3 regions of the Serratia sp. AS12 genome follow, and region 3 is predicted to be linked to each of the others. Evidence: predicted binding sites of a transcription regulator. Region 3 holds the regulator's gene; each other region holds the start of a gene.
What was found. The regulator PurR, encoded in region 3, represses purine synthesis genes. The targets are predictions, from matches to a motif close to CANGCAAACGTTTGCNTG.
Positions count from the first base shown of each region.

Region 1 (10,049 bases), 450 kb from region 3:
GATATTGTGCCAAAGGCAATGCGTGACGGCAGCTATTTCCAGAAACACGGCTATACCGTGCTTTCTGGCTGGAGCAATGACGCTGAAGTCATTAACCCGGCGATGATTGACTGGAACATGGTGTCTGCGCGTAATTTCCCTTACCGCATTCGCCAGGCGCCAGGTGCCACCAACTCACTGGGGCGTTTCAAATTCAACATGCCGAGCTCGGATGCTATCTATCTGCACGACACGCCGAACCATAATCTGTTCCAGAAAGATATTCGTGCCCTGAGTTCCGGTTGCGTGCGCGTTAACAAGGCATCTGATTTGGCTAATATGCTGCTGCAAGATGCCGGCTGGAACAATACCCGCGTTTCCTCCACCCTTAAAGGGGGAAATACAACCTACGTAAATATCCGACAGCATATTCCGGTTAAATTGTATTATTTAACCGCCTGGGTTTCTGATGATGGAAAGCCACAATTTCGTACAGATATTTACAATTACGATGATACGGTGAGATCGGGTGCACAAATTTTGGCTCAGGCTGAAAAATTAATGCAATAAATGCAGTAATTATAAATAAATAACGGTCTGAATATCGGACCATGATGCAGGCACTCATTCAGTGGGTGCCTGCAAACCGCGGGACATCACGGGTTGACTCAGGCTGTGTGGGCGGTTATGGTTCGGGCAGTGCGCTGTTTTGTGCATATATTTTGATATTCTTGCCGGGTTTAACAGAAACATGGACAAAATTGATCATCATCGCCGCAAATGGCTGGCATTAGGTAGCGCCGCCATGGGTATAGCTCTGCTTCCAGGGCAGGCTTTTGCCAGTCTTTCTACTTCACGCCCACGCATTCTGGTCGTAAATAACATGCATACGGGCGAAACGTTGAAGGCCGAATTCTTTGATGGGAAGGGGTATAATAAAGACGAGCTGGTTCGTCTTAATCATCTTTTCCGTGATTATCGCGCCAATAAGGTTAAGCCGATCGATCCCCGTCTGTTTGATCAGCTCTATCGTCTGCAAGGTCTGTTGGGTACCAACAAGCCGGTGCAGTTGGTTTCAGGTTACCGCTCCCTGGATACCAACAATGAGCTGCGTGAGCGCAGCCGTGGTGTGGCCAAGCACAGCTATCACACCAAAGGTCAGGCGATGGACTTCCATATCGAAGGTATCCAATTGAGTAATATCCGTAAAGCGGCGTTAAAAATGCGCGGTGGTGGTGTAGGATATTACCCACGTAGCAACTTTGTACACATCGATACCGGCCCGGTGCGGACCTGGTAATCGTTGTACACCCTTGTGAATAGCGCCAGCCTGCGAGGGTGTGGCGCTGTTGTCGTTGGAGCCTTATGAAATACCAAATTATTCCCGTTACCGCCTTCAGTCAGAACTGTAGCCTGATCTGGTGTGAAAGCACGCAGCAGGCGGCATTGGTCGATCCCGGTGGCGAGGCAGAAAAATTGAAGGCCGAAGTGGCGAAGCAGGGCGTTACGATCACGCAGATCCTGCTGACGCACGGCCATCTCGATCACGTAGGTGCCGCGGCGGAACTGGCTGTGCATTATCAGGTGCCGATTTACGGCCCGGATAAGGAAGACGCTTTCTGGTTGGACGGCTTGCCGGCGCAGAGCCGGATGTTTGGGCTGGAAGAGTGTGCGCCGCTGACGCCGACCCAATGGTTGCAAGAAGGCGACAAGGTGCAGGTGGGCGAGATGACGTTCAACGTGTTGCATTGCCCTGGCCACACCCCTGGCCATATCGTCTTTATTAATGAAAAGGCGCGGCTGGCGTTGGTGGGCGACGTGCTGTTTAACGGCGGTGTCGGGCGCAGCGATTTCCCGCGTGGCGATCATCAGGCGCTGATTAACTCTATTCGTACCAAGCTGTTGCCGCAGGGCGATGACATGGCGTTTATCCCGGGCCATGGGCCAATGTCCACCTTTGGCCAAGAGCGTGAAACCAACCCGTTCCTGCGTGAAGAGCCGGCTATCTGGTAAGGTTATTTCCCGGCAGAAATAACTAAGGGGCGCTAAAAGCGCCCCTTTTGTATTTGCAGCAGCAACGTTTTACAGCACGGCGACGATGGCCTCGCACAGCGGCGCCATATTGTCCGGCGTCATGCCCGCAACGTTAACGCGACCGGAGTTGACGGCATAAACGCCAAACTCTTCGCGCAGGCGCAGCACCTGCTCTTTACTCAACCCGCTGAACGAGAACATACCGTTCTGGTTGATGATAAAGCCGAAGTCCTGCTCTGCGCCTTTCTCCTGCAGGGTATTGACGAACAGCTGACGCATACGGTGGATGCGCTGACGCATATCGGTCAGTTCCTGCTCCCACAACGCACGCAGCGCATCGTCGCCCAGGATGGTCGCCACGATGGCGGCGCCGTGCGACGGTGGGTTGGAGTAGTTGGCACGAATGGCGGCTTTCACCTGGCTGAACGCGCGATCTGCGGTTTCCGCATCGGCGGCTACGACCGTGCAGGCACCGACGCGTTCATTGTACAGGCCGAAGTTCTTCGAGTACGAGCTGGCGACGATCAGTTCCTGATGCTTGGCGGCGAAAATACGCAGGCCCTGCGCATCTTCTTCCAATCCTTTCGCAAAGCCCTGGTATGCGAAGTCAAACAGTGGCAACCAACCGTTAGCCACAGACAGCTCGGCCAATTGTGCCCACTGCTCAGCCGTTGGGTCGATGCCGGTTGGGTTATGGCAGCAACCGTGGAACAGCACCACATCGCCGGCCTGAGCCTGTTTCAGGCTGCGGAGCAGGCCATCGAAGTCCAGCGCATGATTGGCGGCGTCGTAGTAAGCGTATTCCAACACTTCCAGACCGACCGCACCAAACACGTTGTTGTGGTTCGGCCAGCTTGGGTTGCTGATCCAGATGCGTTTCGCGCTGGTCTGGTTGGCGATGAAGTCAGCTGCAACACGCAGGCCGCCGGTGCCACCAGGCGTTTGTGCAGTGCGCGCACGCTTGTCGGCAATAATTGGGCTTTGTTTGCCGAACAGCAGCTCTTGCGTGCAGTTGGCGAACGCCGGGATGCCTTCAATGCCGAGATAGTTTTTGGTGGTTTCATTTTCCAGCAGATATTGCTCAGCTTTTTTCACGCTGGTCAGTACCGGGGTTTTGCCGGTTTCATCTTTGTAAACGCCAATCCCTAAGTTGATTTTATTAGGGCGGGCATCCGCGCGGAAAATGTCGGTCAGACCCAGGATTGGGTCGGCGGGTGCAGCAGTGATTTTTTCAAACATGTCAGGTGCTTCCATGGCTCGGAGTTAAGCAGACAGAAGCATCAGGGTAGCGCCAGTTATGCGCTTTGCCAACCGTTTGCGAGAAAAACACATCGATCTTGTGAAGGGGGCAGGTTCAGCATAAAAAATGAGGGAGAAGGGGGCGTTGGCAGAATAAAAAGTTACTCGCGGCACAAAAACAAAAACAGGGCCGAAGCCCTGTTTTTAACTCATACGGCGGTGAACCGCCGTCAAGTGTGACAACTTAGAACTGGTAAACCAGACCAACACCTACGATATCATCGGTAGCGGTGCCAGTGGCTTTAGTGAACTCGTTGTCGTCCAGCAGGTTGATTTTGTAATCAACATAGGTGGACATGTTTTTGTTGAAGTAGTAAGTGGTACCAACAGAAACATATTTAACCAGGTCGGCGTCGCCGCCGCCGAAGCTAGAACCGTTTGCGGTACGGCCAGCCAGGTTTTTACCTTTAGACTGCAGGTAAGACACTTCTGGGCGCAGACCGAAGTCGAACTGGTACTGTGCAGTCACTTCGAAGTTCTGGGTTTTGTCAGCGATACCGGTATCGAAATTACCGTATGGCGTCATGTTACGGGTTTCGGAGTACATGGCTGCCAGGTAGACGTTGTTCGCGTCGTATTTAGCGCCCACGGTCCACGCATCAGCTTTGTCGCCTTTAGCGGTAGAGTCGGTGGTTTGTTTGTCAGTACGGTCAGAAGACGCGTATGCAGCACCGAAGCTCACGCCTTCGCCGATGTCATAAGTAGAAGACAGGCCCCAACCGTCGCCGTTTTGTTTCTTCAGAGCGCGGCTGTCGTTTTCGTTCTTACCCTGGTACTGAACAGCGAAGTTCAGACCGTCAACCAGACCGAAGAAGTTGTTGTTACGGTAAGTAGCAACGCCGTTGGTACGGCCGGTCATGTAGTTGTCGGTGTAGGTGTAGGTATCGCCACCGAACTCTGGCAGCATATCTGTCCAGCCTTCCACGTCGTACAGTACGCCGTAGTTACGGCCGTAGTCGAATGAACCGTAGTCAGCAAATTTCAGACCTGCGAAGCCCAGACGAGTCTTGGTGTCTTTGGTGCCCTGCGCTTCGTCGTGGTTAGCTGCAACGTTGTATTCCCACTGGCCGTAACCGGTCAGTTGGTCAGTAATCTGGGTTTCACCTTTGAAGCCGAAACGAACATAGGTCTGGTCGCCGTCATTGCCTTTGTCGTCGGAGAAGTAGTGCAGACCGTCAACTTTGCCGTACAGATCCAGCTTGTTGCCGTCTTTGTTGTAGATTTCAGCTGCGTTTGCTGCACCAGCAGCTAACAGAGCCGGGATTACCACTGCAAGAATGTTGCGCTTCATCATTATTACCCTCATTGGTGTTATTCGGACACCTTTGCCACTGCCGCCAATAATTCTTTTGGAACTATTGTAGATAGATTGGTGTCGTCCTGTGTCTGAACGCAGTGTTCCATTCGCAGACAGGTTAATCTAGAACGAAAATGCTACCAATGTCCTAATGAGGTTTCAAAAGGAAAGTATATGTAACAAAATGTAATATTAAGGGAACTTTGTGACGCGGGTCAATATTAGAAAATGCGAAAGGCCAGCAAAGCTGGCCTTGGTTTTGTAACTAAATTATTTGGAAAATGTTTAGGCTGATTAATTAAAAGCTTGCGTTACGTGGGGTGCGTGGGAACGGAATGACATCGCGCACGTTTTGCACGCCGGTAACGTAGGCGATTAAACGCTCAAAACCTAAACCGAAACCGGCATGAGGAACGGTGCCGTAGCGACGCAGATCACGATACCACCAGTAATCTTCTTTATTCAGGCCCATCGCTTCCAGACGCTGATCCAAGACGTCCAGACGTTCCTCACGCTGGGCACCGCCGATGATCTCGCCAATGCCAGGAGCCAGCACGTCCATGGCTGCAACGGTTTTGCCGTCGTCGTTCATGCGCATATAGAAAGCTTTAATGTCTTTCGGGTAGTTTTTCACCACCACCGGCGCTTTAAAGTGTTTCTCGGCCAGATAGCGCTCATGCTCGGAAGACAGGTCGATGCCCCAGGATACCGGGTTTTCGAAGGTTTGGCCGGAGGCGATCAGGATTTCCACCGCTTCGGTGTAATCTACCTGGGCGAAATCGGAAGAAACAAAGCGTTTCAGGCGCTCAATCGCATCTTTGTCCACACGCTCGGCGAAGAACTGCATGTCATCCATACGCTCGTTCAACACGGCCTGGAACACATACTTCAGCATTTTTTCCGCCAGTTCGGCGATATCTTCGAGGTTGGCAAACGCCACTTCCGGTTCGATCATCCAAAATTCAGCCAGGTGGCGGCTGGTGTTGGAGTTCTCTGCGCGGAAGGTGGGGCCGAAGGTATACACTTTCGACAACGCACAGGCGTAAGTTTCGCCGTTCAACTGGCCGGAAACGGTCAGGAAAGCTTCTTTGCCGAAAAAGTCCTGGCTGAAATCAACCGCGCCTTTATCGGTGCGCGGCAGATTTTCCAGATCCAGCGTTGAAACCCGGAACATTTCGCCGGCGCCTTCGGTATCGGAAGCGGTGATAAGCGGGGTGGAAACCCAGAAGAACCCGTTCTCGTGGTAGAAACGGTGGATCGCCTGCGCCAGCGTATGACGCACGCGGGCCACGGCGCCGATCAGGTTGGTGCGTGGACGCAGGTGAGCGACCTCGCGCAGGTACTCGATGCTGTGACGTTTGGCCGCCATCGGGTAAGTGTCCGGATCGTCAACCCAGCCAACCACTTTGATGGCGGTCGCCTGCAGTTCGAAACTCTGGCCTTCGCCCGGAGAGGCAACGACTTTGCCGGTGACTTCAATCGAGCAGCCGGTGGTCAGATGCAGCACTTCATCCTGATAATTCGGCAGAGAATTATTAACGACGGCCTGTAACGGATCAAAGCAGGAACCGTCATAGACGGCCAGGAAGGAGATACCAGCTTTAGAATCTCTCCGGGTACGCACCCAACCGCGTACGGTGACTTCACTGTCAACCGCAGCACGACCTTGCAGTACGTCGACTACAGGCACTACGCTCATAGATTTCTCTCTTTATAATTTGGTTTAGAAATAGCTTAAAACCCAACAATATGGGGATGGTGCTATGTTACTTGCCGCGATGCAGAGCACAAGCAGAAATCGCCGGATTGGTACAACATTTCTTGGGGCTGGGCGAAAAGGGGGCAGCGGAAAGTGTCTTATAAAGGAGAAAAAAGCCGGTCTGAAGTTTTCAGCCGGCTTTTTAGCATTTGCAACGCATGGTCGCTTAGCTGGCTTTTTTCACCAGCGGCAGATCGAAGGCTTTGCGCAACGCCTTCACGAAGGCCTGATCCTGACAGATGGTTTTACCCGGACTGTCGGACAGTTTAGCCACTGGCTTGCCCTTGCATTCAACCAGTTTGATGACGATATTCAGCGGTTTTACGCCCGGAATGTCGCAGGTCAAGCGCGTGCCGATGCCGAACACCAGGTTGATGCGTTGATCGAAGTGGCGATAAAGCGCCAGCGCCTTGTCCAGATCCAGGTTGTCGGAGAACACCAGCGTTTTGCTCATCGGATCGATACCCAGCTTCTGGTAATGCGCGATGGCTTTTTCACCCCATTCAAACGGGTCGCCGGAGTCATGGCGCAGCCCCTGATAACGCGGCGCGAATTGTGGGCCGAAATCACGCAGGAAGGCGTCCATGGCGATGCAGTCGGTCAACGCGATGCCGAGCTGGTCTGGATACTCGTCCAACCAGGCCTGCAATGCTGCTCGTTGACTGTTGGCCAACACCGGGCTTATCTGCTGATGCGCCTGGAACCATTCATGCGCCTGGGTGCCTACCGGCGTCAGGCCGAGTTGATGCGCCAGATCGTAATTGCTGGTACCGACCAGGTAGGGGAATTCGTTTTTCAGCGTGCTGACGATCGCCTGCTGCACGCTTTTGGAGAAACGGCGACGGGTGCCGAAGTCCATCAGTTTGAAGCGGGAGATATCCACATCGGCGCTCACGGCTTTAAACTGCGCCAGTTTGCTGCGCAGATGCGCTACCGCCATGTCCGGCGTGACCTGCGGCGAACGGTGACGGTGCACCACTTCGCTGATCACCGCCAGCAGGGGGACTTCCCACAAAATCACTTCGCGCCACGGGCCGGCAATGCGGATATGCAGCCTGCCGTCACGATTGTCGATCTGAACCTGCTGCGGGTCATAGCGGAAATCACGCAACCAGCTTAGGTAGTCCTGACGGAAGAAAGGCAACCCTGAAAGATAGCCAAATTCAGCCTCGGTCAGCGCCAGTTGGCTCATCAGCGCGACTTGCGCACGGATTTCGTCGGCATATTCGCCCAGCAGTTCATCTCCACGGCAGCGAAATTCCGCCGCCACGCTGATCGCGGGGTAGCGATGGAACACGGCTTGCTGCATATGAAGCTTGTAAGCGTCAGTATCAAGCAGTGATGTCAAAATCGGGGAAGCGTATTGAGTCATAGCGCGTTACTGCATCCTCGTCAGGCGCGAGTCCAAATCCGGATAGTCATAAAAAAGTTGAGCGAGTATACCCGGATTATCCTGTTATTGAAGCTGCATCACACCACAAATCGCCGGAGCGGGTCGAGGATTAAACGTGCCTTTATGCCGGCCTGCCGTCAGGTTTCAGGCAGAAAAGCCAGATAAGCCTGTAAGGTGAATGACTTAGCCTAATTAGTCATAAAAATTATAATGTTAATTATTTTAAACAACAATTCAGATAAAGCCGGTCGGTGTGTGAATGCTGATCTGGTCCTTGCCGTTTTTCTTGCAGAAATAGAGCGCTTCATCCGCCTGTTTGATCGCCGTCGGCAACAGGCCGAGGCTGTTCACCTGGGCAATACCGCAACTGGTCGTGAAACGCACAGTTTGCCCATCATCGAGGGTGAGGGTGAGTTGGTGGGTGCGCTCGCGGAGCTTAGACATAATTTCTCGCGCATTCTCAAGCGTGCAGTTGCAGAGGATCACGGCGAATTCTTCACCGCCATAGCGGCAGAAAATGTCGCTGGAGCGGAAGGCGTCCTGCAGCAATTTGCCGAAGGCCACCAGTGCACGGTCGCCGATATCATGCCCGTAACTGTCATTCAGTTTTTTGAAATTATCGATATCAATCAAACAAAAGGCCAACGGGTAGCTGCGCGCTGCCAGGGATTCGCATTCACGGAAGAACTTGCGGCGGTTATAGATATTGGTCAGGGGATCAAGAAACGAAGAGGCTTCCAGCTCCTTGATCAACAGATGTTTTTCATTTTCCAGCGTCACCTTTTCCAATTGATACTGTTTTAGCTGTTTAATGGCATCGCTGATGGCGATTAACTCCTGGCCGTAAAACACTTCATTGCGATCGATGTTCATATTGCCGCGCGACAACCGCAAAATATTATTATGCGTTTTAGTCAGCCAGCGGCTGATATTTGAACAGTAAACCAGGGTCGGCAGGAAAATAAACAGCACGATCAGACCACCGAGAGAAATCAAGCCATAAATAGCCGTCTGGCTGGTGTAGATCTTATGCTGTGATGCGACGATTTCCAGTTCAAAACTGCGTTGATAAAGCCGTTGCGAAAGCTCACTCAGATTTTTGACGTACTGATAAATAAAATCGGCGGAGTAGGGGGTATGATTATCGATTGAGGTATACAACCCTTGGGTAATCCGGTCGAGCTGCCCTTTCGAAAGCTGACGGAGCAGCTCATTCACCAGCAGGGTGGTGGGGACATCGTTGTAGGTCAGCTTCATAAAGATCAGTCGGGTGCTTAGTGCATTCAACACCCCGGTGAGCTGTACGGCTTTCAGATAGGCGTCTTTGCGCTCCAGCTGATTGGTGTTCACGTCAATGACCTGATCGATTAATTCGGTCAGGGACATATTCAGTCGGTTATTCAGGCGCACGGCTTCCAGAAACAGAAACGAGTCGGCATCGATCATGCGGGTATCGTAGGTATAACGGTAGTAGCTTTTGCTGGTCTGAGAAATGTAGTAGGCGCTGTTGATATTAAACAGATTGGCATTGGCATCGGTAACATATGAAAGCTGTCGATTATCGTTATCCAGCAATTGTTCCATTAGGCCGAGCATGGAAAGCGCGGCGATTTTTTGCCGTATGCCGAGCTGTTGCGAAATCTTGCTGTCGATATGCGGCTTGAACCGGGCAATTTTTTCGCGCGCCAGGCTGTCGGCTTCCTGCCATTGCGCCGGGGTAATGTTCGCATTAACCCGGCTCAGACGTTTTAAACGGTGCGCCAACAGGGTGGCTTGAAACGCTTCCGAGATCTCTTTGGCGCGACTCACCTTATACAGGTTAAGTTGATTGTCGCGATAGTCTGCATGGGCTTCAATCAGCTCATCGGAAATAAATATGGCGAACGATGACATCAGGGCAAAGGTAAAAAAATAGATCAGATATTTTACTTTCATATTGCCGTGAGTCCTTAAACCAGATTTATCAATTATATCATCGAGGCAGCTGATATGTCTTAACTATACCCCCGGAACCTCTGTCACCGGGAGACGTTCTGCGGGCAGGGGTTTAGGGTTGGGAACGGCCTTGAAACAAGGGTCATTGCCCATGGCGATGAAGTATCGACCGGCCTGTATCTGAAAGACGGCTTTTAGCATTAAATGCTGATTTTTGCTCTGCATCAGGTGAAGGAGCCTGATGGCGCGGGCCGTTCGGCGACAACATTAGGATCCACCTCCGATTTCTCCGTTCCAGTACCCCGGCATCTCTAGGCTTTTTTCGTGGCTGTGATACAGTTTATTTACAATCA
Region 1 is NC_015566.1:1,841,609-1,851,657, forward strand. It holds gene ldtD (L,D-transpeptidase) at 1-549, shown strand, start outside; gene SERAS12_RS08545 (YcbK family protein) at 731-1,279, shown strand; gene SERAS12_RS08550 (MBL fold metallo-hydrolase) at 1,345-1,992, shown strand; gene SERAS12_RS08555 (amino acid aminotransferase) at 2,062-3,252, opposite strand; gene ompC (porin OmpC) at 3,497-4,606, opposite strand; gene asnS (asparagine--tRNA ligase) at 4,908-6,308, opposite strand; gene pncB (nicotinate phosphoribosyltransferase) at 6,535-7,740, opposite strand; gene SERAS12_RS08575 (GGDEF domain-containing protein) at 7,996-9,696, opposite strand.
Region 1: SERAS12_RS08555 (amino acid aminotransferase) is a predicted target of PurR. The motif match lies at 3,318-3,335, and genes of this name have one in related genera.

Region 2 (10,049 bases), 140 kb from region 3:
CTGCCACTGGCCGCCGTTATGGAAGTAACGGGCCACGAACGAGTAGTGCCAGTGATCGTAGTTCAGCGCCAGAATATGGCTGGATGCGATCGAGTTGCTGGTGCGCACCTGTTTGCCTGTACCGTCGGTCCAGTTGCTGTCTTTGCCCAGATCGGAACCGAAGTCAAAGTTGGTGAAACCGATGTAGCTCAAATTACCGCCCCACAGCTGGGTCAACGGCACAAAATACTTCACCTTGAAACGGTAACCGTCCCAGCTGTTCTCATTGGCAGCCTGGTAGTTTTCCCATTGGTATTTGGCATAGATGTTCATCGACAGGCTCATCGGCAGGCCGGTATCGATGTCCGTACCCAGGCCCATGTACCAGGTATTCTGACGGCCATCGGCGTTGTGGCCCAGATCATAGATGTAGTTGTTGGCGAAGTACCATTCTTTGAACGGGCCAAAGCCCAGATTGGTGCCGGTCAGCTTGTCGATGGAGAAGCGCGGTTCGATCTCCATAAACATCGGTGAGCCCTTGTCCCAAATCCCGCGATCCGGCGTGTTGCCGACACCGAAGAATTTAGGCACGTCGACGTAGCCATAGAAATCGAACCAATCTTTTTTGGCAAAGGCTTCATACTCAAGATACACATCGTTGTTCAACTGAGGTCCGAAACGGGTGTGGTAGCTCCCCACCACGTTAACGCTCTGGTGCCACCAATCCGAAACGAATTCGCTGTCTTTGCTATCAGCCATTGATGATGCACTGTAAGACGCGGCGAGCAATACACCTGCTGCTAGAGCTATTTTTTTCATTTTTATTACCACATGCTTAAAGGGCCATTTCCTGCCCGTTAGAAAAGATGACAATGAGTCTGACGACACCTGGCGTTGCCCCGCTGACAAACTTCTCGGGCGACGCGCGCATTATAGAAATCACTGAGTGTAATAATCTGTGATCCAGTTATGCATTTCGCGAATAGGTAATCGATTGCGTTCACATTTGTCAAATTATGTTTCATGCAAATTCACGTTCGATGTGATTTTTGTCATGATCGGTGATTTATAAAGCAGTTTTTGTGCCAATTATGCACGACACCCAAAATGAGTGCGGATGGCATTTTCAGGCCAAAAAAAGCCGGCTCAAAAATGGCCGGCTGAAGAAAAGAGATGAGTGGAAAATGGGTCTGATGGCCGTGGAAAACTCAACGCACGCCCGGCACCGCTTTGGCAATATTTTCCTGGCGGAAAACCACTTCCTGCCCCGGAGCCACCTCCCACTCTTTAGGGGGAATGTCCACCTTCGGCGCAGCGGCAACCACGGAACCGAAAATCAACTTGCCTTCCCGGCGCAGAATGCCGACATCAAGCTGGTATTCATGACGCAAATTAGCGGTGGTCAGACGCACAGTATCACCGCGCATATAGTTTTCATCGTCAATCACTGGCTGCTGAATGAATTGGATATCGTCTCTCATTTTTATGTTCCTTCAGGCACAATCGATAGTTAAATTCTAGCCCACTATCCCAGGGTCGACTGAAAATTTCCGTTACTTTCCTCGGGTTGCCTGCCAGCAGATCAGCGAGCCGAGCGTGACCATCACTACGCCCTGCCAGAAACTGACCGTTAGCGAAGTATCGAGCACCAGCGCGGCGAATACCGCCGACAGCACCGGCGTAAAATAGGATACCGTCGCCAGCAGCGTCATGTTGCCGTGCAAAATACCGACGTTCCACGCCGCGTAACCGACCCCCATCGCCGCGCCGGCACACAGCAGCGTCAGGGTCACCGGCCAGGTGAACTGCATGCCGCTTTCGTCGCTGAAGGCATATTTCAGCCACAGCGCCACGGCGGTCAGCGCAATAAACAGCACCACGCCGTTGCTGCCCTGCGCAATTTTTTTGGTCAGATTGCAATACAGCGCCCAAATCACTGCGCCGCTGAAAGCCAGCGAATAACTCAGCGGGTTACTGCGCACATTCTCCAGCATCTGCGCCGGCGACCACCCGCCCTCGCCGCTCATGATCCAGCCAATACCGAACAGCGACAACAGTAAGCCAGGCAACAGCCACCATTTGGCTTTTTGCCCGTTGAACACCAGCGCCATCAGCACGGTAAAACAGGGCCAGAGATAGTTGATCATCCCCACTTCTATCGCCTGCAGCCGGGTATTGGCATAACCCAGAGACAGCGACAGGCAGATCTCATAGCTGACAAACAGCAGGCTGCCGAGGATCAGATAAAGACGGGGAAAATGGCGCAAATTCGGCAAACGCAGCACCAGCAGCAAAAACACTGCGCTGACGCTGTAGATCATCGCCGCACCGCCAATCGGCCCCAGCCCTTCGCTGACGCTGCGGATCAGACCAACAACGCTGCTCCACAGCAGGATCGCCAATAAACCGAACAGCGTGGCTTTATGCTGGGTGGGTAAAGAAAACATGAAGACGATCCAATGGGTTATTTTTTATCGGGATTTTCACTCTACTGCCGGGCGGCAGAAAAAGAAAGGCGGGAAAACCCGCCTGATGTCGTTATTGCTGCGGCTGCCGCTCAAACTGCGGCGGTGGTTGGCGAAAACGCCGGGTGAGGTACACCAGATAAGCAAAGCCCAGCGCCGCCCAGATCAGCCCCATGGTCAGCGAACTTTTTTCCAGGTTCAACCACAGCACCGCCACCGTCAACGCGCCAATCAGAGGCAGGATCAGGTAGTTGAAACGGTCCTTCCAGCTTTTGTTGCGCCCCTCGCGAATAAAGAAATGGCTGATAACCGACAGATTAACGAAGGTAAAGGCCACCAACGCGCCGAAGTTGATCAGCGCCGTGGCGGTGACCAGATCAAAAGACAGCGCGGACAGCGCCACCAGCCCGACCATCAGTACGTTCAATGCCGGCGTGCGCCATTTCGGGTGGATATAGCCGAAGAACTTTTCCGGGAACACGTTATCGCGCCCCATCACATACAGCAGCCGTGAAACGCTGGCATGCGAAGCCAGGCCGGAAGCCAGCGTGTTGATGAAGGTGGTGCACAAGAAGATGGCCTGGAACAGCTTGCCGCCCACGTACAGCGCGATTTCCGGCAACGCCGCATCCGGCTGATGAAAACGCTGAATGGAAGGGAAAAACAGCTGGATAAAGAACGACACGCTGATAAAGATCACCCCGCCGTACAGCGCGGTCAGGAAAATTGCGCGCGGGATCACCTTGGCGGCATTGGGCGTTTCTTCACACAGGGTGGTGACCGCATCAAAACCGAGGAACGAGAAGCACAGGATGGTAGCACCGGTGATAATCGGCAACAGATGCGCGTTCTCACTGATGAACGGCTGCAAACTCCATACCCTTCCTACCCCTTCGCCGTTACGCAGGCCGTGCACCACCAGGTAGATGAACACCAGAATAATCGCCACCTGGGCCAGTACGAACAACGTATTGAAATTGGCCACCAGATTGACGCTTTTCAGGTTAATGGCCGTCATGATGATCACAAATCCCACCACCCAAATCCAGGGAGGGACTTCGGGGAACAGCGCGGTCAGGTAAATCTTCGCCAACAGCGTGTTGATCATCGGCAGGAACAGGTAATCCAGCAGCGAGGACCAGCCGACCAGAAAACCGACGTGCGGGTTGATCGCTTTCTGCGCGTAGGTGTAAGCAGAGCCGGCGGTCGGAAACTGGCGTACCAGCTTACCGTAGCTGATGGCGGTAAACAGTACCCCGACCAGCGCAAACAGGTAGGAAGAAGGCACATGGCCGTCGGTGACGCCGGACACGATGCCGAAGGTATCGAACACCGTCATCGGCGTCAGATACGCCAGGCCCATCATCACCACCTGCCACAGTTTAAGGCTCTTGCGCAGCTGCGGCTTGGCCGCCGGATTACAGTCAGTGGCATTAATCGTCATAGCGCTTCCCCTCGTTGTCCTCTGCTGGTAACCGTTTAACGTCATTCAGAGAGGCCGCGGGGAAACTGCTGCTCGGGCGGCGGGAAAAGCGATAGCGGAGGCCTGCGGATGGCCCGTATTCACTGCGGCACGGACACGCGTCCGCGCTGACTGACGGAAGGGTAATGGCTGTCATGATTATTTCCTCGCCGGCGTCCTGTACGCCCAGATGGAAGAAATGCTGTACCGCTGCGCGCAGCTTCGCAGGCCACAGGATAGCCGGCGGAATGCGCCAGACGCGCGCGGTAAGTTCGGGAGCGGGGTCAGGCGTTTTTCAGCATCCACTCGATTTCGGTTTCGGTGATCAGGCGCTCGAACTGCACCATCTCATCCGTTTTACAGGCCAGGTAAACATGGCTGAACCTTTCGCCGAGCAGCGCATTCAGCACCGGTTGATGCTCGAATTCGTACAGCGCATCGCTCTGGCGGATCGGGAACGCCAGTCCTTCCTGCTCCAATCCGTTGCCGGTCACCGGCTCTTGCAGCGGCAACGGCGTTTCCAGCCCGTAAACAATACCCGCCAGAATGGTCGCCATCACCAGATAAGGGTTGGCATCGGCACCAGCCACGCGGTACTCCACGCGGTGATTGTCGCGATCGCCGCAGGGGATGCGCAGCGCCACGGTACGGTTGTTGTGGCCCCAGGAAGCCTGGGTCGGCACGTACATGCCCGGCTGAAAGCGGCGATAGGCATTAACGTTGGGTGCCAGCAGCGCAATAGAAGAAGGCATCAGGGCGATCATCCCCGCCAGCGCCTGCTTCAGCAGTGCGGAATCTTCGCCGTCGTCATCGGCTAATACGTTGTTGCCCTGTTTGTCGAGCATGCTGATATGCACGTGCATGCCGCTGCCGGCGTGTTCTTCATAGGGCTTGGCCATAAAGGTGGCGTGCATGTTGTGATTTTCCGCCACCATGCGGATCAGGCGCTTCAGCGCCAACGCGTGGTCACAGGCTTGCAGAACGTTATCGGTATGATGCAGGTTTACCTCAAACTGGCCGGGTGAGGCTTCCGCCACCGCGCCGTCCGCCGGGATGCCTTGCAAACGCGCCAGCTCGTCGATGTCGCTCAACACGTCGGCGAAGTGATTAAGGTTGTCGACGGAATACACCTGACTCTGGGTATTGCGCTCCTGAGTGCCCGGCGCACACGGCGGCTGAAGATAGCCCTCTGAGTCGCGTTGGCGATCGATGAGATAGAACTCCAACTCTACCGCTACTACGGGGGAAAGCCCGCGTTGACGCAAACGCTGCCACACTCGGTTCAGCACATTACGCGGTTCAACGTCAAAGGGAGTACCCTCTTCATCCAGCATGGTGAGCAGTACCTGGCCGATATATTGCGGATCCGCCGCCGAAGGCGTCAGCGTGCCCGGCACCGGGACACAGATATGATCCGGCTCACCCAGTTCCTGCCCCAGCCCGGCTTCTTCTACTACGTTACCGAGAATATCCATCGCAAACACCGACGCCGGAAAGTAACAGCCTTTCTCCAGCTTGCTCAGGCCACTGACAGGTATGCGTTTGCCGCGAAAACTGCCGTTGAGATCGGTCAGCAGAACATCAACGTGCTGAGTCAATGGATAACGTTCCAGGTACTTCTTCACTTCACGCTGGAACGCGCTACTTCGCCTTTCTTCGTTGTGCTGAACAAAGTTTTCCACTTCTACTATGTTGGTCTGCATGATTCACCCGCCATTCTATGTTTTTGTCAGTGGTTCTCACACTTATTGCTGTCGATGTTTTTTGACCATCGCGTTCAATATAATGCCCACCAATGAAACATAGTTGCAACAAAATTGTTTTGCAAGTGTTAATTTGAGTTTGAATATTGCCCATTCGACTGCTAGATTTATAAAATATTGAACGAAAATGGCACTAAAGAAGTTTATCGTTCATAATTTCGAACAACCCAAGGGGATAGCATGGGCAATATATTTAACAGACCAATGGTCGGCGTAGTGATGTGCAGGTATAGGTTAAACGAGCATCTCACCCAGACCTTGCAAGAAAAGTACCTGAATGCAGTAATCACCGCCGGAGGGTTGCCGATCGCCCTGCCGCACGCGTTGGCGGAGCCCACACTGCTGGAAGAATTGCTGCCGCACCTCGATGGCATTTTGCTGCCCGGCAGCCCCAGTAACGTGCAGCCGCACCTTTATGGTGAAAACGGCGATGAGCCTGACGCCGATCCTGGGCGAGATGAATTGAGCCTGGCGCTGATCCGCCATGCGCTCGACAGGCACATTCCCCTTTTCGCCATTTGCCGCGGCATGCAGGAAATGGTGGTTGCCACCCAAGGCACGCTGCATCGTCGTTTGTTTGAACTGCCCGAACTGCTCGAACACCGTGAAGATCACGATCTGCCGCTGGATCAACAATACGCCCCCGCCCACGAAGTCATCGTTCAGGATGGCGGGCTGCTGTCGCAACTGATACCGGATTGCAACAGATTCTGGGTCAACTCACTGCACGGGCAAGGGTCAAAAACCCTCGGCCCCAACGTCCGCATCGAGGCCCATGCCGCCGATGGGCTGGTGGAGGCGATCAGCCTGCGTGACCAGCCCTTCGCGCTGGGCGTGCAATGGCACCCGGAATGGAACAGTGAGGAGTACGCCCTGTCGCGCCTGTTGTTTGAAGGCTTCATTACCGCTTGCCGGCACTACCAAAAGGAAAAACGCCTATGAGCGATGTCAGCTTGGCACCGGGGAAACGTCTGTCGCAGATCCGTCAGCAACTAGGGTTGTCACAGCGCCGCGCCGCCGAACTGTCTGGATTAACCCACAGCGCCATCAGCACTATCGAACAGGACAAAGTCAGCCCGGCCATCAGCACGCTGCAAAAACTGCTGACGGTGTATGGATTGTCGCTATCGGCATTTTTCGCCGAGCCGGAAAAACCGGATGAAACGCGGATTGTCATCGATCATGAAGACCTGATCGAGATTGGCAGCCAGGGGGTGTCGATGAAGCTGATCCACAACGGCGACCCCAACCGTACGCTGGCGATGATGATCGAAACCTACGAGCCGGGCACCACTACCGGCGAACGCATCAAACATCAGGGGGAAGAGATCGGCACCCTGCTGGAAGGCGAAGTGCTGCTGCAGGTCAACGGGCAGAACTATCACCTGTTGGCCGGCCAGAGCTACGCCATCAACACCGGCATTCCCCACAGTTTCAGCAACACGTCGGCGCGGATTTGCCGGATTATCAGCGCCCATACCCCGACGACATTCTGATCAACGGAGCAAGGCATGGACTTCCATCACCTGCAGTATTGGCAACACCGGGCGCAAGCCCTGAATATTGAGAACCGACTCTTTATTAATGGCCGTTATCAAGAGGCCGCTGAAGGCGAAACCTTTACCCTGGAGGATCCTGCCGCGCAGCGCGAATTGACGCAGGTGGCGCGGGGGAGCAGCGCCGATATCGATCTGGCTGTCAGCGCGGCGCGCGAGGTGTTTGAGCGCGGCGACTGGTCACGGGCCGCACCGGCGCAACGCAAGGCGACCTTGCTGCAACTGGCGGCATTGATGGAGCAGCACCAAGAGGAACTGGCATTGCTGGAAACGCTGGATACCGGCAAGCCGATCCTCCACAGCCTGCGCGACGACGTGCCTGGCGCTATCCGCTGTCTGCGCTGGTACGCCGAAGCTGTCGACAAGGTCTACGGCGAAATCGCCCCCACCGGCGGCGATGCACTGGCGCTGATCGAACGCGAGCCGATCGGCGTGGTTGGCGCTATCGTACCCTGGAACTTCCCGCTGCTGCTGGCCTGCTGGAAACTCGGCCCGGCGCTGGCCACCGGCAACAGCGTGATCCTCAAACCTTCGGAAAAATCCCCGCTGAGCGCGATCTATCTGGGCAAGCTGGCGCAACAGGCCGGGTTACCGGACGGCGTGCTGAACATCATCCCCGGTTACGGCCACGATGCGGGCAAGGCGCTGGCGCTGCATAACGACGTCGACGCCCTTACCTTCACCGGTTCCACCCAGGTCGCCAAACAACTGATGATCTACGCCGGGCAATCCAATATGAAACGGGTATGGCTGGAAGCCGGCGGCAAAAGCGCCAATATCATTTTTGCCGACTGCCCGGATCTGGATAAAGCGGCACAGGCCGCGGCGGCGGGTATCTTCTACAATCAGGGGCAAGTGTGTATCGCCGGCACCCGGCTGCTGGTGGAAGAGAGCATTCAACAGGAATTCTTGCAAGCCCTGCGCAAGCATGCGGCAGCCTTTATACCGGGCGATCCGCTCGATCCGACCACGGTGATGGGCACGCTGATCGATCAGGCTCACTGTGAAAAAGTGGCCGATTATATCGAGCAAGGGTTGAGCCAAGGCGCAGCGCTGTTTCTTGATGGCCGCGAGCACCCGCGTAGCGGCCATGCCGGTTATCTCGGCCCAACCATTCTCATCCAGGTGGATAACGCCATGAGCGTGGCGCGCGATGAGATTTTCGGCCCGGTACTGGCGGTGACGTCCTTTAACGGCGAACAGCAGGCATTGCAATTAGCCAACGACAGCGAATACGGCCTGGGAGCCGCCGTCTGGACGCGCGACCTGTCCCGCGCCCACCGCATGGCTCGACAGTTAAAAGCCGGTTCGGTTTTCGTCAATAACTACAACGACGGAGACATGACCGTGCCGTTCGGCGGCTACAAGCAAAGCGGCAATGGCCGCGACAAATCGCTGCACGCGCTGGATAAATTCACCGAACTGAAAACCACCTGGATTTCGCTGGAATAAGGGCCCCTATCATGACTGAACACGTAAAAAGCTATTATGCGGCTTCGGCCAACAGCCATCAGCCCTACCCGCAACTGAATGAATCTATTGAATGCGATGTTTGTATCGTCGGCGGTGGCTACACCGGTCTGTCTTCTGCGCTGTTCCTGGTAGAGGCGGGCTACAACGTGGTGGTGCTGGAATCCGCCCGTATCGGCTTCGGCGCCAGCGGCCGTAACGGCGGCCAGTTGGTGAATTCCTATAGCCGCGACATTGACGTCATCGAAGAACGCTATGGCGCAGAAAGCGCCCGGATGCTCGGCAGCATGATATTCGAAGGCGCAGAGATCATTCGCAGCCGTATCAAGCGATACGCCATCGAATGCGACTATCGCCCCGGCGGCATCTTCGCCGCGCTGAACAACCGGCAATATCATGCGCTGATCGAGCAGAAACAACATTGGGAGCGCTACGGCAATACCCAACTGGAGTTGCTGGACGCAGAGCGGATCCGTGAAGAAGTGAACAGCGAACGTTACGTCGGCGCGCTGCTGGATCACAGCGGCGGCCATATTCATCCGCTGAATCTGGCGCTCGGTGAAGCCGAGGCGATTCGCCTGCAGGGCGGGCGCATCTTCGAGCAGTCGGCGGTGACCCATATTCGCCACGGCGAGCCGGCGCTGGTCAACACCGCCGGTGGCCAGGTGAAGGCTCGCTATGTGATTGTGGCCGGTAATGCTTATCTGGGCGACAAGCTGGAACCCCGGTTGGCGAAACGCAGCATGCCGTGCGGCACGCAGGTGGTAGCCACCGAACCGCTGGCGCCGGAAGTGGCGCAGTCGCTGATCCCGCAGAATTACTGCGTGGAAGACTGCAACTACCTGCTGGATTATTACCGCATTACCGGCGATAACCGCCTGCTGTACGGCGGCGGCGTGGTGTATGGCGCACGCGATCCGGACGATATCGATAATCTGATCCGGCCAAAACTGTTGAAAACCTTCCCGCAGCTGAAAGGCGTTCGCATCGACTACCGCTGGACCGGCAACTTCCTTCTCACGCTGTCGCGCATGCCGCAATTCGGCCGGCTGGAGAATAATGTGTATTACATGCAGGGCTACAGCGGTCACGGCGTGACCTGTACCCATCTGGCGGGCAAGCTGATTGCCGAGCTGATGCGCGGCGATGCGGAGCGTTTCGATGCCTTTGCCAAGCTGCCGCACCTGCCGTTCTTCGGTGGCCGCAACCTGCAAATTCCGTTCACCGCAATTGGCGCCGCTTACTATACGCTGCGAGATCGGATGGGGGTGTGATGCAAGGGGCCCAGCATGCTGGGCCCTTTATGCCAAGGATCAAACGATCTTCGGTTGACCGTCTGATGCGGTCGCGCCGC
Region 2 is NC_015566.1:2,151,549-2,161,597, reverse strand. It holds gene SERAS12_RS10110 (nucleoside-specific channel-forming protein Tsx) at 1-798, opposite strand, end outside; gene SERAS12_RS10105 (hypothetical protein) at 1,188-1,460, opposite strand; gene yddG (aromatic amino acid DMT transporter YddG) at 1,533-2,426, opposite strand; gene SERAS12_RS10095 (APC family permease) at 2,518-3,888, opposite strand; gene SERAS12_RS10090 (glutamine synthetase family protein) at 4,191-5,609, opposite strand; gene puuD (gamma-glutamyl-gamma-aminobutyrate hydrolase) at 5,850-6,611, shown strand; gene puuR (HTH-type transcriptional regulator PuuR) at 6,608-7,165, shown strand; gene puuC (aldehyde dehydrogenase PuuC) at 7,181-8,677, shown strand; gene SERAS12_RS10070 (FAD-binding oxidoreductase) at 8,689-9,969, shown strand; gene SERAS12_RS10065 (SDR family NAD(P)-dependent oxidoreductase) at 10,009-10,049, opposite strand, start outside.
Region 2: SERAS12_RS10110 (nucleoside-specific channel-forming protein Tsx) is a predicted target of PurR. The motif match lies at 963-980, and genes of this name have one in related genera.

Region 3 (10,049 bases):
TTGATTTTTCGGCAAAAAAAATGCTGTTAACGTTTTCTCACAATATGGATTATCATTTATGAGTTCTTCGCTGTTTTATATGGCGAAATTGGGGAATACTGTCATTCTTTCGATATCTGTTTCGGGGCCAAGGTTGGTAACGTCGACATGCGTTTAATTCTTACGCTTTTTGTGCTGTTGTTTACACAGCTATTCTTAAATCTGGCGCACGCTGCGCCACAGGCGCGTATTGCCGCCGAGCAGCGCAAGAGCCACGTTAATGAAGCTCGGCCGGATGACCGCAAGAAAAAGAAAGCGGCAAAGGTCAGCAAAAAAGTGAAAGTCACTGCTCCGCAAAAAACTGCCAAGGTTTCCAAAGCCAAAACAGAGAAAACCGCTAAAAAGATCGTCAGCGCAAAATCGAAACACCAAACCCAGAAAATAGCCAAGATCAAAGTGACCCCGCCGAAAAAGGGCTACAAAAAAGGCTATGGCCGCCACCGGGAACCCGGTATGGCCACCGCTAAATTGGCTCGCGACGAAAAGCCGCTGAAACTCAGCCCGGCGCACAAAAAACGCTATCAGCACGCCAAGCAAACCGCGATGGCCAAGCTGATGGATCAAATGGGCAAACCTTATCGCTGGGGCGGCACCTCACCAAGAACCGGTTTTGACTGTAGCGGTCTGATTTATTACGCCTATAAAGACGTAGTGAAAATCAAGATGCCGCGTACTGCCAACGAGATGTATCACCTGCGCGACGCGGCGCCGATCAAGAAAAACGAGCTGGAAAGCGGTGACCTGGTGTTCTTCCGTATCAACAACCGTGGCGTGGCCGATCACGTCGGCGTCTATCTGGGCAACGGCAAATTCATTCAGTCACCGCGTACCGGTGAGGAAATCCGTATCAGCCAGTTGGACAACGACTACTGGCAAAACCACTACATTGGCGCCCGCCGTGTGGTAACGCCGAAAACCATTCGATAATCGCCTCCGCGGCTGGCTCTCCCCCCAGCCGCACGCCTCACCGCCTACCTGACCTTAGGCCCTTTCGTCGTTCTCAGACCACAGTTTAACGAAGCCGCATGGAAGACATCCGGGTGTGAGTGAACGGAGCACTTGGGGAAAAATCTGACGTAGCGGCGGGAAAATGCGAACAGGCACAGCGGACTGCGGACTGCGCCTGTGTGACAACCGGGGATCAGTTCAACGCCGCGGTGAAGCTAAAAGCAATAATAACGGCCAGCGCACACACAGTGGTGAACAGTGACATTTTCAGATCGGTATCCATTACAACTCCTTTTCAGACGGGTTATCCCAAGGATAAAAGGCACACAATTAATGCGTCAACCCATTTTCCCACAGTTAGACAATAAAATCTTGTTATCATTTCCCGGTTTATAATACTGATTACCTCTTCCACTTTGGCTCAATATGGGACAAAATTCGCAGTTCACAACTGCGTACCGGCAAAAATGCCCTCCTGACCAAACGCTGACGACTTCAACACACTAAAAACTCAGCTTCGCTTATTTGGAAGAAGGATCTACGCAGGCAAACGATTAACATCACACTTACATGCTGCAACATGTGAGTTCAGGAGTCATTCTTTACATGGCAACGATTAAAGATGTGGCCAAACGCGCTGGCGTTTCCACCACCACCGTTTCGCACGTCATCAATAAGACTCGTTTCGTCGCCGAAGAGACTAAAGCGGCCGTTGCGGCCGCGATCAAAGAGCTGCACTATTCTCCCAGCGCCGTGGCGCGCAGCCTGAAAGTCAATCACACTAAATCTATCGGTCTGCTGGCTACCTCCAGCGAAGCGCCCTATTTCGCCGAAGTGATCGAGGCGGTGGAAAACAGCTGTTACAGCAAAGGCTATACGCTGATCCTGTGTAACTCGCACAATAACCTGGACAAGCAACGCGCTTATCTGGCGATGCTGGCGCAAAAACGCGTCGATGGCCTGCTGGTGATGTGCTCTGAATACCCGGATCAATTGCTGGGGATGCTGGAAGATTACCGTAACATCCCGATGGTGGTCATGGACTGGGGCGCAGCGCGCGGTGATTTTACCGATACCATTATCGACAACGCCTTCGAAGGCGGTTATCTGGCCGGCCGCTATCTGATCGAGCGTGGCCACCGTGAGATTGGCGCCATTCCGGGCCAATTAGCGCGCAATACCGGCGGCGGCCGCCATCAGGGCTTTTTAAAAGCCATGGAAGAAGCCAATATCGAGGTACGCGACGAGTGGATTGTACAGGGTGACTTCGAACCGGAATCCGGCTACAAGGCCATGCACCAGATATTATCGCAGAAACAGCGCCCGACGGCGGTATTCTGCGGCGGCGACATCATGGCAATGGGTGCTATTTGCGCCGCTGATGAGCTGGGGTTACGCGTACCGCAGGATATTTCCGTTATTGGTTACGATAATGTGCGCAACGCCCGCTATTTCACGCCGGCACTGACGACCATCCATCAGCCCAAAGAGCGTTTGGGCGAGATGGCGTTCACCATGCTGCTGGATCGCATCATCAGCAAGCGTGAAGAATCGCAAGTCATTGAAGTACATCCGAAGCTGGTTGAACGCCGCTCGGTCGCCGACGGTCCCTTCATCGATTACCGCCGCTAGTCGCCAGCGCCGGGAGCCAAGGCGGTTTCCGGCGTCACTTCGCTTAACCATTCCTGATTCAAGGTTTCGCTATCCCCCAGATAATCAAGCAGCCAGGCCATCGCCGGCGATGGGGTATTCTGCTGCCAGGTCAGGCAGCATGGGCTGGCGGGAAATGGCTGTTGCAGTTGCAGCGCCACCAACTCGCCACGCTGCACCAACGGCAGCACCTGATGCGCAGGCATCATGCCGACGCACAACCCAGCACACAGACAATCCACCGCAGAGGCCCAATCCGGCACCACCAGCCGCCGTTGATTGTCCAGCGTCCAGGTAACCCGCTTGGGCAGATTGCGTGACGTATCCTCCAGACACAGCGAAGGGAAAGGCCGGAGCTGATCATCATTCAGCAGGCCATCCAACCCCGCTAATGGATGCTGTGGGCTGGCGACACACAACCAACGCATGTCGCCCATGTCGCGAAAGGCAAAACCACCGCCAACCGGCACCGCCCGCGTAGCGCCGATCGCCATATCGGCGCGTCCATCCACCAGCGCATCCCATACGCCGTTAAACACTTCGGGTTGGACCAACAGCTCGACATCGGGGAAATGGCGGTAAAAATCCAGCACCAGCTGACGGCAGCGCTGCGGTTTGACGATGATATCCACCGCGATTTTTAATTGACCACGCCAACCATTGGCCACCTGCTGGCACTGTCTGCGAGTGTCGAGCATTTTTTTGATGACACCGCGCGCTTCCTGAATAAACAGCGTGCCGGCCGGCGTCAGTTCTACATCGCGATGACGCCGTTCAAATAGCGGTACCGCCAGCCATTGTTCCAGTTGCCGCACAGTATAGCTAACCGCCGAAGGCACCCGGTGCAGTTCCTGCGCCGCCGCGCTGAAGCTGCCGGTGCGGGCGACCGCGTCCACTACATCAAGCGAATATTCAGACCACATGGTTTTTGCCTTCAATTTTTTTAACAGCACTTCGCAAATATTACCGTTTCACAAGCAGAGATCCAGCCAGATACACTTGCCGGCGCTAAAAACCTGCGACAATAAAATATTAATGAGAAATACCATGCGAAATTCCTTTGGTTTTATGTTCTATCTTGCCGGCCTGAGCATGCTGGGTTACCTGGCCACCGACATGTATCTGCCCGCCTTTGGCGTCATGCAGCAAGACCTGCAAATTTCCGCCGGTGCAATCAGCGCCAGCCTGAGCATTTTCCTGGCCGGTTTTGCCTTTGCTCAACTGCTCTGGGGACCACTCTCCGATAATTTGGGCCGTAAACCCGTGCTGCTGATTGGCCTGGCATTATTTGCCCTGGGCTGCCTTGGCATGCTGTGGGTGCAAAATGCCGTCCAATTGTGGTCGCTGCGCTTTATCCAGGCGATCGGTGTGTGCTCAGCCGCCGTCACCTGGCAGGCATTGGTCATTGACCGCTACCGTGAAGGCAAGGCCAACCGCGTATTCGCCACCATTATGCCGCTGGTGGCACTTTCGCCTGCGCTGGCGCCGCTGGTCGGTGCCTGGCTGTTGAACCACATGGGATGGCGGGCCATTTTCGCCGTGCTGCTGGGTATCACCGTCATTTTGCTGCTGCCGACGCTGTTACTGAAGGAAAGCGCCAAAAGCGCGCCATTGGCCACTCAGAAAAACACCCTGAGTTTCTTCCAACTGCTGAAGTCGCCGGTATTCAGCGGTAACGTCACCATTTTTGCCGCCTGCTCTGCCGGCTTTTTTGCCTGGCTCACCGGTTCGCCGTTTATTCTTGGCGATATGGGCTACAGCCCCAATGATATAGGCCTGAGCTATGTGCCGCAGACGCTGGCTTTCTTATTGGGCGGTTACGGTTGCCGTACGGCATTAAACCGCATGAATGGCAACACCCTGCTGCCATGGCTGCTGGTAGGTTATGGCATTAGTATGGTGGCGTTATATCTGGTGGCGACATTGACCGAACCCACGCTCACCACGTTGCTGATTCCATTCTGCCTGATGGCGCTGGTCAACGGAGCCTGCTACCCGATCGTAGTGGCGAATGCGTTGATGCCGTTCCCGGAAGGCACCGGTAAAGCCGCAGCGCTGCAAAATACCCTGCAATTGGGCCTGTGCTTTGTAGCGAGCCTATTGGTTTCGGCCTTTATAGCCCAACCGCTGTTGGCAACGGTAACGGTGATGGTTTCAACGGTGGTCTTAGCCGCGTTGGGGTACATGTTGCAACGGGGAAAAGTGATCGATAATTCGCAGGCAGGGCGACAGGAACATGCTAACTCTGCGTCATAATTACCTGCACTAATAATCACTTAAAGAATATTTTTGCCGAGTGCGATTTACGGTTGAGTAAGCGCCTCGGCAAGCCTATACTCAAAACGACCTTTTAAAATAACACTTTTATAGTCTTATTATCACAAGTAGCTGTTGTGTACGCGTATGGCGTCACACTTTTTTAAGGATTTGTTTATCCGCGCCTATTGCGCTGGAGCCTTCTTAAAATTTTCCTCTGTTCATAGTCGGATATCAGACGCCACGGTGACTCTTCACCGTAGGTATACATATGCGCCCGCAGAAATTGTCTAAGCTATTTTCTGGCGGGTCATAAGTCAGAAGAAGGTGATGGAGAAGCTATGAGTTCATCGTGTATAGAAGATGTGAGCATTCAGGACAACCCATGGTACCGTATCGCTCATGAAATGCTCAGTATGGCCGGTATAGAAATAAACGGCTCACGTCCTTTCGATATTCAGATTAAAAATCCTGATTTTTTTAAACGCGTGTTGCGGGAAGGTTCTCTCGGCCTGGGCGAAAGCTATATGGATGGTTGGTGGGAATGTGAACGGCTGGATATATTCTTTCAACACGTAGTCGGCGCTGGCCTGGAAAAGAAACTCCCCCACCATGTGAAAGATATCCTGCGTATTGCCGCCGCGCGATTAATCAATTTGCAATCGAAGAAACGTGCCTGGATTGTCGGCAAAGAGCATTACGATCTGGGAAACGATCTGTTTACGCTGATGCTCGATCCCTATATGCAATATTCCTGCGCCTATTGGAAAGAGGCAACCACGCTGGAGCAAGCGCAGGAAGCCAAGCTGCGAATGATTTGCGAGAAACTGCAGTTGCAGCCGGGCATGAAATTGCTGGATATCGGCTGCGGTTGGGGCGGCCTTTCCGCCTTTGCAGCGAAAAACTATGGCGTTTCCGTAGTGGGCGTAACCATTTCCGCCGAACAGCAAAAGCTGGCACAGGAGCGCTGCGCCGGGCTGGACGTTGAAATTCTGCTGAAGGACTACCGCGATCTGCACCAGCAGTTTGATCGCATTGCCTCCGTCGGCATGTTTGAGCACGTTGGCCCTAAAAATTATCGCACCTACTTCAAGGTGGTGGCGCGTAATTTAAAACCGGATGGCCTTTTCCTGCTGCACACCATTGGCTCGAACCGGACAGATATGAATGTTGACCCGTGGATCAACAAATATATCTTCCCGAATGGCTGCCTGCCTTCAGTCACACAGATAGCCAAAGCCAGCGAGGGACGTTTCGTGATGGAAGATTGGCATAATATTGGTGCCGATTATGATCGCACGCTGATGGTCTGGTACGAGCGTTTCAGACAGGCATGGCCGCAACTGGCCCAGCGTTATTCCGAACGTTTCGAACGTATGTTCAGTTATTATCTGAACGCCTGTGCAGGTGCGTTTCGCGCGCGCGATATTCAATTGTGGCAGGTGGTATTCAGCCCGAAAGGCATTGAAGGCGGTATCCGCGTCCCGCGCTGATTAATGCCATGTCATAACGAAACGCCCCCGGTTTTTACCGGGGGGCGTTTTATATTATTCGCTAACCAATGGCCGATCAGCCGCAATAAACCCGAATGATTTTATCATCGCTGTCGCCCAGGAAGTTCAGACGACGCAGGTTAAAGTCCATAGTCACGGCCGAATTGTACGGAATAGCGCGTACCTGAGATTCAATCTGAACGCCTTCCAGCGCCGACATCGGTTTACCGACGTAACTCTGGTATTGCGCGGCACCGCAGGTATCACTTTCTGCATCAACGGCCTGATTGGCCGCACCCTGCTCAGGTGAACTGCTACAGGCACTCAGCGCCAGCAGCGCCGTTAACATCAACGTTTTCCCATAAAACTTCACGCGGTTGCTCCTCTGTGGTTATTGTCCGTCAGATCTTCTGCGCCAGCACGCTCGCCGTCGCCATTGCCGCTTCGCGGCTCGCCAACACCCGCTCAACGGTGTCTACCACCGCCTGCGTTTGTGGATCAATCTCAATATTCACCTTGTCGCCCAGGCGTTTTTTACCCAGCGTGGTGCGGTCAAGCGTTTCCGGGATCAGGTGCACGCAGAAACGGTTATTCACCACCTCTCCGATCGTCAGGCTAATACCGTCAATGCCAATAAAACCTTTATGCAGAACGTATTTCATCAGTTCAGCATCCGGCATGCGCAGCCATACCTGACGATTATTTTCGGAGGTATAAATCTTGGCGACTTCCGCCGTGCAGATAATATGGCCGGACATCAGGTGGCCGCCAATTTCATCGTTGAATTTGGCCGCCCTTTCGATATTGACCACGTCCCCCAAAGCCAGCTCGCCAAGATTGGTCAGGCGCAACGTTTCTTTGATCAGATCAAAACTGACGCGGTTGCCTTCCACCGCGGTGACGGTCAGGCAGCAGCCGTTATGGGACACCGACGCGCCGAGCTCCAGCCCAGGCAACAGTTCCGCAGGCATCTCTATGACGTGGGTACGGAAGTTGGATTTTTCATCAATGGCGACCAGCGGCGCGGTGCCTTGTACGATACCGGTGAACATGTGAGCCTCTTCTTTCTGAAAATGTTTAAAGCACTTGGGGCAGTTTGCCCCAGTTGGCGTGGAAAACCAAACCCGGGGAGGCAAAAAATCCGCGCCTGCGCATTTAATAACTATTTCGTCACAACATTTGCTTAACGACGCCGAGCGCGTACAATCTTTTTGACAAAATTCCGCTATTTTTAATTGTTGTCATTTCGCGACGACCCTCCTCTCAATCATAAATAAATAGAAAAGGTGTATGCGTGCAGAAGTACTTCATTGAAGCGCGTAGTTTATTGGCCCTCGCAATTCCGGTAATCATCGCGCAAATATCGCAAACCGCAATGGGCGTGGTCGATACCATTATGGCCGGTGCTTATAGCGCCACGGATATGGCCGCCGTCGCCGTCGGCACCTCTATCTGGTTGCCGGCCATTCTGTTCGGCCACGGCCTGCTGCTGGCGCTAACCCCGGTGATCGCGCAGCTTAACGGCGCCGGCCGCCGCGACCGCATCGCTCATCAGGTACGCCAGGGGTTTTGGTTGGCTTTTGCGGTCTCTGTCCTGATCATTTTCGTGCTGTATAACAGCAAGTTCGTGATCGACATGATGCACAATATCGATCCGCAACTGGCGGATAAAGCCGTTGGCTACCTGCATGCCATCATGTGGGGCGCACCGGGCTATCTGTTCTTCCAGGTGCTGCGTGGCCAGTGTGAAGGACTGTCGAAAACCAAACCCGGCATGGTGATTGGCTTTCTCGGGCTGCTGGTCAATATCCCGATTAACTATATTTTCATCTACGGCAAGTTCGGTATGCCTGAGCTGGGCGGCGTCGGTTGCGGCGTGGCGACCGGCAGCGTCTACTGGTTCATGTTCCTGGCTATGCGCTGGTATGTAAAACGCGCACCATCGCAGCGTGACATCCTACCGCATGAAGGCAGCAACCGCAGCCCGGATTGGCCGGCGATGAAACGCCTCATCGGCATCGGTCTGCCGGTGGCGTTGGCGCTGTTTTTTGAGGTGACGCTGTTCGCCATCGTCGCCCTGCTGGTCTCGCCGCTCGGTATCGTTTCCGTGGCCGGGCATCAGATTGCGCTGAACTTCAGCGCGTTGATGTTCGTGTTGCCACTGTCGCTCGGCGTCAGCGCCACCATTCGCGTCGGCTATCGGCTAGGTGAAGGTTCGGTCGAAGGCGCACGGGTAGCCGCCTATGCGGCTATCGGCGTCGGCATCCTGATGGCCTGCTGCACCGCGCTGTTTACCGCCACTTTCCGCGAACAAATCGCTCTGTTATATAACGACAGCCCGGCGGTAGTGGCCATGGCGTCGCACCTGATGTTGCTGGCGGCCATTTATCAGATTTCCGATTCGATTCAGGTGATCGGTAGCGGTATTCTGCGCGGTTATAAAGATACCCGGTCAATCTTCTTCATCACCTTTATCGCTTATTGGGTGTTGGGTCTGCCGAGCGGCTACGTACTGGCGCTAACCGATGTCCTGGTGCCGGCGATGGGGCCAAGCGGCTTCTGGATTGGTTTTATCATCGGCCTGACCTTTGCGGCCATCATGATGGCCGCGCGCATGCGCTGGCTGCAAAAACAGCCCGCTGCGTTGATCTTGCAGCGTTCCGCCCGCTAAGTTTCGCCACCGGCCGGTTTGTTCAGCCGCCGGTGGCTTCTTCGCCCGTGTTTGCGGAAAAAACAGCCGCACTGCACATAAGCTCAGCAATCGTGTGAAATACCGGATAAAATTACGTTTTTCTCCTTGCCAGCACGCAGGTAGCTCGTTAATATTCGTCCCCGCTGTCAGCCATGACAGACAGGAAAAGATGCGTCCGTAGCTCAGTTGGTTAGAGCACCACCTTGACATGGTGGGGGTCGGTGGTTCGAGTCCACTCGGACGCACCAAATTCCTAAAGCAGTACAGTGCGTCCGTAGCTCAGTTGGTTAGAGCACCACCTTGACATGGTGGGGGTCGGTGGTTCGAGTCCACTCGGACGCACCAAATTACTAAAGCAGTGCAGTGCGTCCGTAGCTCAGTTGGTTAGAGCACCACCTTGACATGGTGGGGGTCGGTGGTTCGAGTCCACTCGGACGCACCAAATCGTTATTTCCTCATGTTTGTCCTTTCTTCGACATTTCCATTGCCCTGATCTGCCCATGCGATTCCCGAACGTTACTTCTGTAACCGCTAGCCGTATCCGAATATCATCATGGCGAACACCTTTTACAGGACAGGTTTAATGCTGACATTTACCGCAGAAACTCCGTTTGAAACACTCGACAACGGCCTCATCCGCCGACAAGGCATAATGAGCGATGGCGCCCGTGCTACAGAAGTCAAATTCGGGGCCGGCACCTTCGGGCAACTGCAAAAACGAGCATACTCATTGCAAACACGGGTCGTTTCCGGTGAGTTTGAATTCACCGTTGGCAGTGATACTCAGGTGGTGGTGGCCGGGGAAACTATCGCCATTCCCGCCAATATCGCCAGCGGATGCTTCTGCCTGACTGCCGGAACCCTGCTGGAAATCACCACGGCAGATTGATTGCCTCCATTGTGGCGTTCACAGTAAGGTTATTTGCGCAACAAACACCTGCTGGTGATTTGCATTTGCGCCACATTTGCTG
Region 3 is NC_015566.1:2,290,108-2,300,156, reverse strand. It holds gene SERAS12_RS10755 (C40 family peptidase) at 148-966, shown strand; gene SERAS12_RS26215 (YnhF family membrane protein) at 1,181-1,270, opposite strand; gene purR (HTH-type transcriptional repressor PurR) at 1,594-2,619, shown strand; gene punR (DNA-binding transcriptional activator PunR) at 2,616-3,560, opposite strand; gene punC (purine nucleoside transporter PunC) at 3,685-4,893, shown strand; gene cfa (cyclopropane fatty acyl phospholipid synthase) at 5,235-6,386, shown strand; gene SERAS12_RS10730 (I78 family peptidase inhibitor) at 6,463-6,759, opposite strand; gene SERAS12_RS10725 (riboflavin synthase) at 6,788-7,438, opposite strand; gene SERAS12_RS10720 (MATE family efflux transporter) at 7,681-9,057, shown strand; tRNA gene SERAS12_RS10715 (tRNA-Val) at 9,250-9,326, shown strand; tRNA gene SERAS12_RS10710 (tRNA-Val) at 9,347-9,423, shown strand; tRNA gene SERAS12_RS10705 (tRNA-Val) at 9,444-9,520, shown strand; gene SERAS12_RS10700 (cupin) at 9,662-9,967, shown strand.